2 regions of the Lysinibacillus sp. NPDC094403 genome follow, and region 2 is predicted to be linked to the other one. Evidence: riboswitches for the same ligand, from Rfam matches in the RefSeq annotation. Region 2 holds a riboswitch; the other holds the start of a gene.

Region 1 (5,536 bases), on a different contig from region 2:
TTTGTGGTATTACGAAAAGAAACTCCAGTATCCAGTAAGGGTGAGTACATGTAACCCTATGCTAGCTAAGTATTTAATTGAGCAGTATGGTGGTGCAGATGGAGAATTAGCAGCAGCACTTCGATATATGAATCAGCGCTATACTATTCCTGATAAAGTAGTTGGATTGTTAACAGATATAGCAACAGAGGAATTTTCTCATTTGGAAATGATTGCCACGATGATTTATAAGCTTACGAAGGATGCCACTCCAGAGATGCTAAAGGAAGCAGGTCTTGGAGAACACTACGCTAATCATGACAGGGCATTATTTTATCAGAATGCAGCTGGATCACCGTTTACGGCAACATATATTCAGGCTAAAGGGGATCCGATTGCTGATTTATATGAGGATATTGCCGCTGAAGAAAAAGCGCGAGCGACATATCAGTGGATTATTGATTTATCTGATGACACTGATCTGAATGATAGCTTGAAATTTTTACGTGAACGAGAAATCGTCCATTCTCTACGTTTTAGAGAAGCTGTAGAGATTTTAAAAGATGATCGGGATAGCAAGAAGATCTTTTAAAAGAGGTGAATAGGCTGCGTCAAGAGAAAACTCCTTTTGACACAGCCTATTTGACTATTATTCAATATTTGAAAATAAAGCAAGATCCTTCCGGTGACCAATCATTACTAATAAATCTTCCTCTTCAATAATCTGCTCAGGGGAGGGAGAAATGATAATGTCCCCTTCTCGAACAATGGCAATGACACTTACATTATACTTCGCACGAAGGTCTAAATCTCGAAGATTTTGTCTAGCCATCTTTGAAGGAATCATAATTTCTTCTATACTGTATTCTTTTGATAATTCAATATAGTTTAACATATTAGGTGAGAGAAGCTGATTGGCAACTCGCTCTCCCATATCTCTTTCAGGATAGATAATCCAATCAGCTCCTACTTTATCTAAAACTTGCCCGTGTCTTTTTCCAAGAGCCTTTGCAATCACCTTTTTGATTCCAAGTTCTTTTAATAATGATACGGTTAAAATGCTCGATTGCATATCATTGCCTATTGCCACGATGACATAATCGAAATTGCCTATTCCTAAAGAGGTAAGAGCTTTTTCTTCTGTCGTATCAGCGACTACTGCATGTGTCACATATAGTTCAGCATCTTCGACTCTTTCCTCATTAATGTCGATTCCTAAAACTTCCTGCCCAGCTTCATGTAATCTGCGAGCTATACTTGTTCCAAATCTACCTAGGCCAATTACAGCATATTGTTTGATAGCCATTGCACTCCACTCTCCTTTATGTGATTACCCAATCATAATATTTCCCTTAGGATGACGGAATGCCTCAGATTTCCGTCGTTTTGTTATGGCAAAAGCAATTGTTAATGGACCTAATCTACCAGCAAACATTGTCAATATGATGACTAGTCGACCACCAGGTGATAGCTCAGGAGTTAATCCCATAGAAAGTCCTACTGTACCAAACGCAGAGGTTGCCTCAAATAAATACATCATAAAACTATGTCCTTGCTCAGTAATACTTAAGACAAACGTGACGAGTATAACAATCATCATTCCACACATTGTGACTGTTAAAGCCTTTAAAATTGTTTCGTTAACTATTCTACGTCTAAAGAGAACAACATCTTCTTTTCCTCTAATTTGTGACCACATCGTAGCAACTAAAAGCGCGAAGGTTGTTATTTTTATTCCCCCAGCTGTGGAACCGGAACCTGCTCCAATGAACATCAGCAAGATGATTAAAAATAGTGTTGATTGTGCTAGGTCTCCTATAGGAAGAGTATTTGAACCAGCAGTTCTTGGAGTAACAGCTTGGTATAATGAACCAAGAATTTTGCCCCATTCAGACAAAGGTCCAAGTGTTTTACTATTTCCATATTCAAATAAGAAAATTAAAAGCGTCGAGCCAACTGTTAAAATAAGCGTTGTGGTTAATACAATTTTTGAATGCACGGAAAGGCGTTTTGTTTCCCGATATTCATATAGTTCATTGATGACGATAAACCCTAAGCCACCAATTGTAATAAGAGCACAAATAGTTAAAACGATAAACGGGTCGTCTACATATTTGGTCAACCCATTAAAGCCTCCCATTAAATCAAATCCAGCGTTATTAAAATTCGAGATGGAATGAAAGAAGCCAAAATATATAGCTTTACTTACAGGCATATCGAACGAAAAACGAATAGATAAAATTAAACCACCTATTAATTCAATTAGTGCAGTAAATAGTAGTATCCTTCTAACCAGTCTAACAAGACCAGCCATTGTAATATTATTGAAGGCTTCTTTTAATAAAAGTCTTTCTTTTAAGGAAATTTTTTTTCCTAATAGTAAAAAGAATAGTGTTGCAAACGTCATAAAGCCTAATCCACCAATTTGGATAAGAAATAAAATAACTAATTCTCCAAATATAGAAAATGTATCACCAGTATCTACAACAATCAGTCCTGTTACGCACGTTGCAGAAGTAGCGGTAAATAAGGCGTCTAAAAAAGAAAGTCCCTCACCATTCTCCGTTGCAATAGGAAGAGTTAACAAAAACGTTCCAATTAGGATAATAGTAGCAAAGCCCAAAACAAGTATTTTAGGAGGATTTAATTTATTTTTCACTGTTTTCATCGTATTCTCCTCAATGTTTGGATAAAGATTTTTAAATCACTTATAAAATGTTAAATTGACATAATAAAAAGACCAACTGTTTTTGTATGTTTCAAGGCATAAAAATAAACATACTCATAAGTGGTCTAATATGACCTCCTTCGCTTGAGCCGACGAAGTTAGCTGACGGGTAGAATGGCGAAAGAGTTTCTCATTCCTTCTGCAATGCAGAATTAACCCCAAAATACTGGGTCCTCCGTTCTCATAAATGATTGAGATTTGGCTACTATATAATTGAATGTGATAATTCTACGCCCATATTCTATTTTTTGTAAACCCTAAATTTTTAGGTAACAATACTATTGTTTATTGTGGACAAAATGTAAGCCGAAAATTCCTAAAGAAATAAAACCAAAAATTCTCGATATTAATTCGTACACTTTCTATTGACCATTTTTAGACAATACGTTATAATTCTTTAGTACACAGCAGATGGTTAATAGCCTATTTGTGTATTGACGTGTGTTCGGAGGGAGGGAAAGAGAGATGTCAAAAACTGTCGTTCGCAAAAACGAATCGCTTGAAGATGCTCTTCGCCGCTTCAAACGTACTGTATCAAAAAGTGGTACAATTCAAGAAGTTAGAAAGCGCGAGTTCTACGAAAAACCTAGCGTAAAACGTAAAAAGAAATCAGAAGCTGCACGTAAACGTAAGTGGTAATTTAATTTCCCATTAAAAATCCCTACGTTCATAACACGCAATTGTATGATTCACTGAGCAGACAAAAATATACCTGAAATTAATCACATTTCGATTAATTTCAGGTATTTTACATTAAGCTCAAATTTACGTACATATTGAGAAGCCGAATGTGATCCTTGTGATTCATTCGGCTTTTATGTTTACATAGCTGTTTAGATTGTACAAGTTAAATACGGTTAATAAAGCCCACAAATTAAATATTCACTGTATAATAAAATTATTAAGAGATTTGTGAAACTTTTTGCATAGTCAGTCGTATATACAGTAGAGAAGCATGTTAGAAGGGAGGGAAAAAGATGCGGAGACGGAGAATCCTCAGTTATTTATTAGTTATTTGGGTGACATTTTTGTTAGCGTTTCCATTAACGTCGGCTTTTGCAAGTAGCAAGGTCTACCACATACCTATTCATAATGAAGTAGAACGAGGACTTCACGCATTTTTAGATCGAGCTTTTAAAGAGGCGGAAGAAAACGATGCAGAGGCGATTATTTTAGACATTCATACGCCTGGCGGTTTCGTGAATGCAGCAGGTGATATTGCTATGCTTATGGATGCAACGGATATACCTAAGATTGCGTATATTAACAAAGACGCGCATTCTGCAGGTGCCTTTTTAGCCTTACATGCGGATAAAATCTATATGGTGCCAAATGGAACGATCGGGGCGGCTGCAGTTATTGACTCAGCAGGAAATGCGGCAGACTTAAAGGCTCATAGTGCATGGGTTGCTCAAATGGAAGCAGCTGCAGAAACAAAAAAACGCAAACCAATATATGCAAGAGCAATGGCTGATGCATCTGTTGATTTACCAAAATTTCGAGCAGGAAAAGGGAATTTATTAACTTTATCTGCTTCGGAGGCAGAAAAAGTTGGTTATTCTGAAGGGACGGTTTCGAATTTCCAAGATCTCTTAGAAGAAACGCAATTAAAAGGCAGTGACATCGTTTCAGTAGAGCCTACTTTTGCTGAAAAACTTGCTCGTTTTATTACGAATCCGATTATAGTTCCGATTTTATTGTCGATTGCAAGTTTGGGACTTGTAGTTGAGCTTTATTCACCAGGTTTTGGTGTTCCAGGTATAATGGGATTGTCAGCACTTGGATTATTTTTCTTCGGTCATATGGTAGCGGGCTTTGCAGGTTATGAAACATTACTTTTATTTATTGTAGGCTTAGCGCTTGTAGTTGCGGAATTTTTTGTCCCCGGAGGTATTGTTGGTATTTTGGGTGGTGTGCTAATTTTACTAAGTCTAATACTGGCAGGTGCAAACATGATGCAAATGATTATAGCAATTTTCATTGCGCTTGTTGTAGCGATAATAGGAATGGTGATCCTGATGAAATTTTTCGGTAAAAAATTGCATGTTTTAAACAAGCTAGTCTTGATGGATGCGACAACGACGGAAGAGGGCTATGTATCTAACGTGAATCGCACAGAACTGCTTGGGAAAGTGGGTACAACGATTACACCGCTTCGTCCAGCAGGTACAATGCTATTTGGTAATGAACGCATTGACGTAGTATCGGAAGGTGGCTATGTTGACGCTGAGAAACATGTAGAAGTTATTAAAGTAGAGGGCTCACGTATTGTTGTGAGACAAACAGAAAAAGAGATGGAGGAATAGCAAATGGGATTTGATTTAGCTTTAATTGGTCCAATTGTAGGGCTAGTCTTATTATTCATTGTTGTAGCGGTATTCTTTACCTTTGTACCAGTGGCGCTGTGGATTTCTGCACTTGCAGCAGGTGTCCGAGTTAGTATTTTCACATTAATCGGTATGCGTTTACGTCGTGTAATCCCATCACGAATTGTGAACCCATTAATTAAAGCACATAAAGCAGGGTTACCTGTGACGATTAATCAACTAGAAAGTCACTATTTAGCAGGTGGTAATGTTGACCGTGTAGTAAATGCGCTAATCGCGGCTCACCGTGCAAATATCGAGTTAACATTTGAACGTTGTGCAGCCATTGATCTAGCAGGTCGTGACGTATTAGAAGCGGTACAAATGTCTGTTAATCCTAAAGTAATCGAAACACCATTTATTGCAGGTGTTGCTATGAACGGGATTGAAGTAAAAGCGAAGGCACGTATTACTGTGCGTGCAAACATCGAGCGTTTAGTCGGTGGTGCTGGTGAAGAAACGG
Region 2 (5,536 bases):
CGATTGATTGTGTAACATATGATGCCATCCTTTTTTCGGTAAAAACTGTGGGATGATCACTGTTACTTGATGGCCAGTTTTCGTACATTGATGTTCAACCTTATCAATAAATTTCATCAACGGTTGTGTAATGCTCCGATATGGCGAATAGTATGTTACAAGTCTTATATCTGGCTGCCAAGCTTTCCATTTCTCCTCAAACACTTTTGCTTCCGTTTGATCGAAAGCTACATAAAAGGCAATAATTTTATCAACGTTTAATGACTGCGCGTAATGCAATGTGTTTTCGACTACTTTCGTAATACCCGCGACAGGGACAATGAAGACATTACCCTCAACATTCGGTAATTTCTCATTATCTAATCTTAGTTGTTGACCAACTGTTTTGTAATGCTGCTTAATACGGTGAAATGTCCAAATAATAATTGGTAAAAAGATAAACACTGGCCATACTTGAGGTAATTTTGTCACAAAAAACATCATAGCTACAATAAATGAAATGACCGCTCCAATAGTATTAATTACAAATTTAGCAACCCAACCTTTTGGCTTTTCACGCAACCATTTTCGCATCATTCCAACTTGCGCTAAAGTAAACGGAATAAACACACCAACTGCATATAGTGGAATCAAATGCTCTGTTGTTCCACCAAATAAAAAGATTAAAACAATGGCAGCTAAACCAAGCATCAAAATGCCATTTGAATAACCAAGTCTATCCCCACGAACTTGGAATATTCTTGGGATAAAACCATCCTTCGATAAATTAACAGCTAGTAAAGGAAATGCTGAATAACCTGTATTCGCAGCAAGTACTAATATCATCGCTGTTGTTCCTTGCACTATATAATAAAAGAGATTACGACCTACACTTGCCTCCGCAATTTGTGAAACAACCGTTTCTTTCGAATTTGGAGCAACTCCATAAAAATATGCTAGGCTCACAATACCAATAAATAGCACTGCTAAAATACCACCCATAGCCAATAATGTTTTAGAAGCATTTTTGGGGGCTGGATCTCTAAAGTTAGGAATAGCATTTGAAATTGCTTCAACACCAGTCAAAGCTGAGCTTCCTGATGCAAATGCTTTTAATAATATAAATAAACTAATACCTGCAACCGGTGTACCAACCTTTGGATGCAACTCAGCAGGAACTTGCCCTGTTACTATGTTATAAGCCCCTACCCCGATTAATATCAGCATCACGATCACAAACAAATAAACTGGATACGCTAAAATGGATGCAGATTCTGTTACACCACGTAGGTTTAAAAGCGTTAAACATATAACAAAAAACACAGCGATTATCACATTATAGGGATGCAGACTTGGAAATGCCGAAGTAATGGCATCTGTTCCAGCCGATACACTTACCGCAACTGTTAAAATATAATCGACAAGCAACGATCCACCTGCGACTAGCCCCGCATTGACACCTAAATTTTCCCGAGAAACTACGTATGCTCCACCACCATGTGGATACGCATAAATAACCTGACGATACGAGAAAATAAGTGCCGTCAGTAATACAACTACCCCAGCAGCAATCGGTAGAGAATACCAAAAAGCAACAGTACTTACTGTCATGAGTACAATTAAAATTTGCTCAGGTCCATACGCTACTGATGACAAAGCATCGGACGATAGTATGGCAAGTGCTTTAGTTTTACTAAGCTTTTGTTCCCCCAATGCATCAGATCTCAATGGTTTACCTATAATAAAACGTTTTAATGAGGATTTCATTTACTACACCTTCTAGTTTCATAGAATGTGTTTCACATTTCTAAATCGATTACACTATAGCATAATTGGTTTTTGTGCCGTTCACCGGGGCTTTGTTTCATTAAATGAAGATAAAAAAATCTACAAGCCATCACTAAATAAGACTTGTAGACGCTCATTCGTCTGCCAAGCTCCACTTTTCTGCTCTTAACGCTTACGAGGTTAGCTGTCGGATTCGGGCCTGAGTAGCCCTACCCCTCAATAAATGAAGAGATTCACCCCAAGGATTATGTGTAATCCGTAAAAATTGGGTCCCCCGCGTCTAATTGCTTCAGCGATTTAGAAATTTGAAACTTTTATAATGATGTCATATTACGCCTGTAATTAAAAAAAGTAAAGATGAAGAAAACGGTTACAAAAAATTTTTTTCACTTGATTTTTTGAATATTTTTATGATGGCTCACTGCCTTAACGTGATGTTGATCTCCGTTCTGATCGAGCGCTTTCTCTGGAAGCCGTTTCACTTGCGATACAGGGTCTCATCTGTGACGCTGATTTCCAAGGTTCACTCAGCCCCACTTCAATTAATTTATATACTTGGCAAATGTCGCAACTTTGGTGATGAATCTTTATTTTTTAAGGAATAATGTTTTAATATGGGTAGGAAATATATGAATACCCGAATTGGAAATCAAAAAAAGCCACCTTATAAGTATATTCCTGCTTTTAAAATAGCTAAGTACATTAATCCTTGATCATTTTCAAAGAATCGAATTTTTTGCTATGATGCTTCAATACATTATGATACATAAACAAAATCAACGTTCATTAATGACAATTGATTTACTGTACTAAAAACATTTCGAATTAAGAAAAAAAATCGAGTAAACTTCTTCACATTTTCTTATTCTAGCTATAAAATAGGAATATATCATTTTCCTTTAGGAAACTTTATTTCACCTGCGATACTCTTTGAAATGAGGGAACAACATGGTTTACAAACGAATGACAAAACCGTCGGCTGAGGCGGTTTTAAATGGAGATATAAAGGGCTGGCGACGAATCTTACCGTTTCTTGGCCCAGCCTTCATCGCAGCAGTTGCCTATATTGATCCAGGCAACTTCGCAACAAATATTACAGCAGGTTCACAATATGGATATTTACTACTTTGGGTAATCGCCTTTTCCAATTTAATGGCGGTGTTAATTCAATCCTTATCGGCAAAGCTTGGTATTGCTACTGGTAAAAATTTACCCGAAGTAGCACGTGAACATTTTTCTAAAAAAACTTCTATTTTTTTATGGATTCAGGCTGAATTGGTCATTATCGCAACAGATCTTGCAGAATTTATCGGTGCTGCACTTGGACTGTACTTGTTATTCAATATTCCAATGTTGCCTGCAGCGCTTATTACAGCGGTCGGCTCATTTGCTATTCTAGAATTACAGCGTAGAGGCTTTAGAGCATTTGAGGCAGGTATTTCTGGCATGGTGCTTATTGTCGTATTAGCGTTTGCATTCCAAACATTTTTAGCACAACCAAATTGGGGTGAAGTAACGATAGGCATGTTCACACCACGCTTTGACGGAGTAGATTCTATTTTACTGGCAACAGGTATTTTAGGAGCAACCGTTATGCCACACGCCATTTACTTGCATTCTTCATTAACCCAAAGTCGTGTAGTTGGCCGAAATGATGCTGAAAAAAAACGTATATTCCGTTTTGAGTTTATTGATATTATTATCGCTATGATTGTCGCAGGCGCTATCAATATGAGTATGCTTGTTATTGCTGCAGCAGTTTTCCATACACAAGGCGTAGTAGTTGAAGATTTAGATATCGCTTATAACGGATTAAAAGCGGCGCTTGGTCCGATGGCGGCGGTATCCTTTGGTCTTGGCCTTCTCATTGCAGGTCTTGCTAGCTCTTCAGTTGGTACACTTGCAGGTGACGTTGTGATGCAAGGCTTTATTAGAAGAAAAATTCCGCTTTATTTACGTCGAGCTATTACAATGTTACCTCCTCTGATCATCATTGCATCCGGCGTTAATGCGACCTATGCGCTTGTCCTAAGCCAAGTTATTTTATCGTTTGGTATTGCATTTGCTCTTGTACCGCTTGTTATGTTTACAAGTAAGCGTGACATCATGGGAGACCTAGTCAACCATCGTATAACAACTATCTTAGGATGGATTGTCGTGGTGATTGTAGTTACTTTAAATCTTTATTTATTATGGCAAACGGTATTTGGTTAAAAAAATGCCAGACACAAAAACCTTAATTTGGTTTTGTGTCTGGCATTTAAGTTTTTAAAGCTCTTCCGACTGGATGCTTTCCAGAGAGCGTTTAGTCTGTGATGAGCTAATTTTTTATCCTTATATATCTATCTTCTCAATGTTTCTAAATGATAAATAGGCCACGCTTATACCGATAATAGCTAAAGTGATTGGTATGATAATAATATCATACAAGGTGAAGTTACCTGTATTTGATGATACGGCCGCTACAATTAAAATAGATGATATAATTGTTGCCGGAATGGAGTATTTTCTCATACCAAAATACAATGGTATTAATGCGATGCATGATGCTGCAACTGCATTCATTATAACAACTGGAATTCGTTGTATTATTAGAGAGCTCGTTAATGTATCTGAAACCAATTGGAAATTCTCACTAACAGCACAAAAAATCGCTGTTACAAAAGCAGTTGATATAATAATTGCACTAAAGGTGAAAAGAACAACAATGGCTAACTTTGAAGCAATTAATTTTTTCCTATTTATCGGATACATAAAAGCTACAGTGATCGTTTTATATTTGAATTCACCAATAATAAGCTTGGCGATTAACGCACTAGCAAAAATAATAAACACTGCTCTTACAGCTGAATCAATAATGCCTAATGCCATCTGATAATTGTCAAAGGTTAGGTCCCCTTCTATTTTAGTAATAAATAAAAGCATAAACATAATACCTAATATCACAAAATTTGCGAAAATAGCTCGTTTTATATATGAACCAATATGATATTTTTTCATTTCTAGACGCATTAAATTAAGCACTAGCTACACCTCCATTGATTAACTTCAAGAAATAATCCTCTAATGAGCTTGTTTTTTTGCTAATGCCCTCAATTTCAATATCATGCTCAATCAATGTTTTAGATAGCACCTTTTGTGAAGCTGTCGATTCATAAATTCGAATACAATTGTCATCCATTAGTTTGAAATTAGTAATATTTAATTTACTTTCTATAATAAAGGCAGCCTTTTTCCCATCATTGACAACCACTTCAATATAATCTGCTTGACTACGATTGACATCTTCCATTGTTACTTCCTTAATTAATCTTCCATCTTTAATAACCCCAACTGTATCTGCCAATTGTTCAATTTCACCCAAAATATGACTAGAGATAATAATCGTAATTCCATACTCTTTACAAAGCATCTTGAATAGTTCTCGAAGCTCTTTAATGCCAACTGGATCTAGTCCATTTATCGGCTCGTCTAAAATAAGTAATTCCGGCTTAGTAATAATTGCACGTGCAATACCCAACCGTTGTTTCATCCCTAGAGAAAAGTCTTTTACACGTTTCTTCTCAGTGTTTGTTAGTTTCACTAGATCTAGGGCATGGGCAATCTCTTTCTTGTCATAATAGCCCATATATTCACAATGTAATTCTAACGTTTCCTTTGCTGTTAAATCTTCATAGAAAATTGGATATTCAATAATCGTTCCCATTCTTTTCAGCACGTCGTATGAGCGGTCCATTAATTTTTCACCAAATATTTCGACATCTCCACT

What was found. Region 2 has a riboswitch for cyclic di-AMP ahead of ACQKMV_RS18945 (APC family permease). Riboswitches for the same ligand answer to the same signal wherever they lie in the genome.
Region 1: linked by a shared signal. The riboswitch ahead of ACQKMV_RS20305 (TrkH family potassium uptake protein) and the one ahead of ACQKMV_RS18945 (APC family permease) in region 2 are both predicted to bind cyclic di-AMP.

What each region holds. Positions count from the first base shown of each region.
Region 1 is NZ_JBNNTL010000019.1:24,558-30,093, reverse strand. Features, by position in the region: gene ACQKMV_RS20315 (manganese catalase family protein) at 2-571, shown strand; gene ACQKMV_RS20310 (potassium channel family protein) at 629-1,285, opposite strand; gene ACQKMV_RS20305 (TrkH family potassium uptake protein) at 1,310-2,647, opposite strand; cyclic di-AMP (ydaO/yuaA leader) riboswitch at 2,780-2,921, opposite strand; gene rpsU (30S ribosomal protein S21) at 3,173-3,346, shown strand; gene ACQKMV_RS20295 (NfeD family protein) at 3,685-5,013, shown strand; gene floA (flotillin-like protein FloA) at 5,017-5,536, shown strand, end outside.
Region 2 is NZ_JBNNTL010000016.1:8,944-14,479, reverse strand. Features, by position in the region: gene ACQKMV_RS18945 (APC family permease) at 1-1,746, opposite strand, end outside; cyclic di-AMP (ydaO/yuaA leader) riboswitch at 1,923-2,072, opposite strand; gene ACQKMV_RS18940 (Nramp family divalent metal transporter) at 2,716-3,981, shown strand; gene ACQKMV_RS18935 (ABC transporter permease) at 4,102-4,791, opposite strand; gene ACQKMV_RS18930 (ABC transporter ATP-binding protein) at 4,784-5,536, opposite strand, start outside.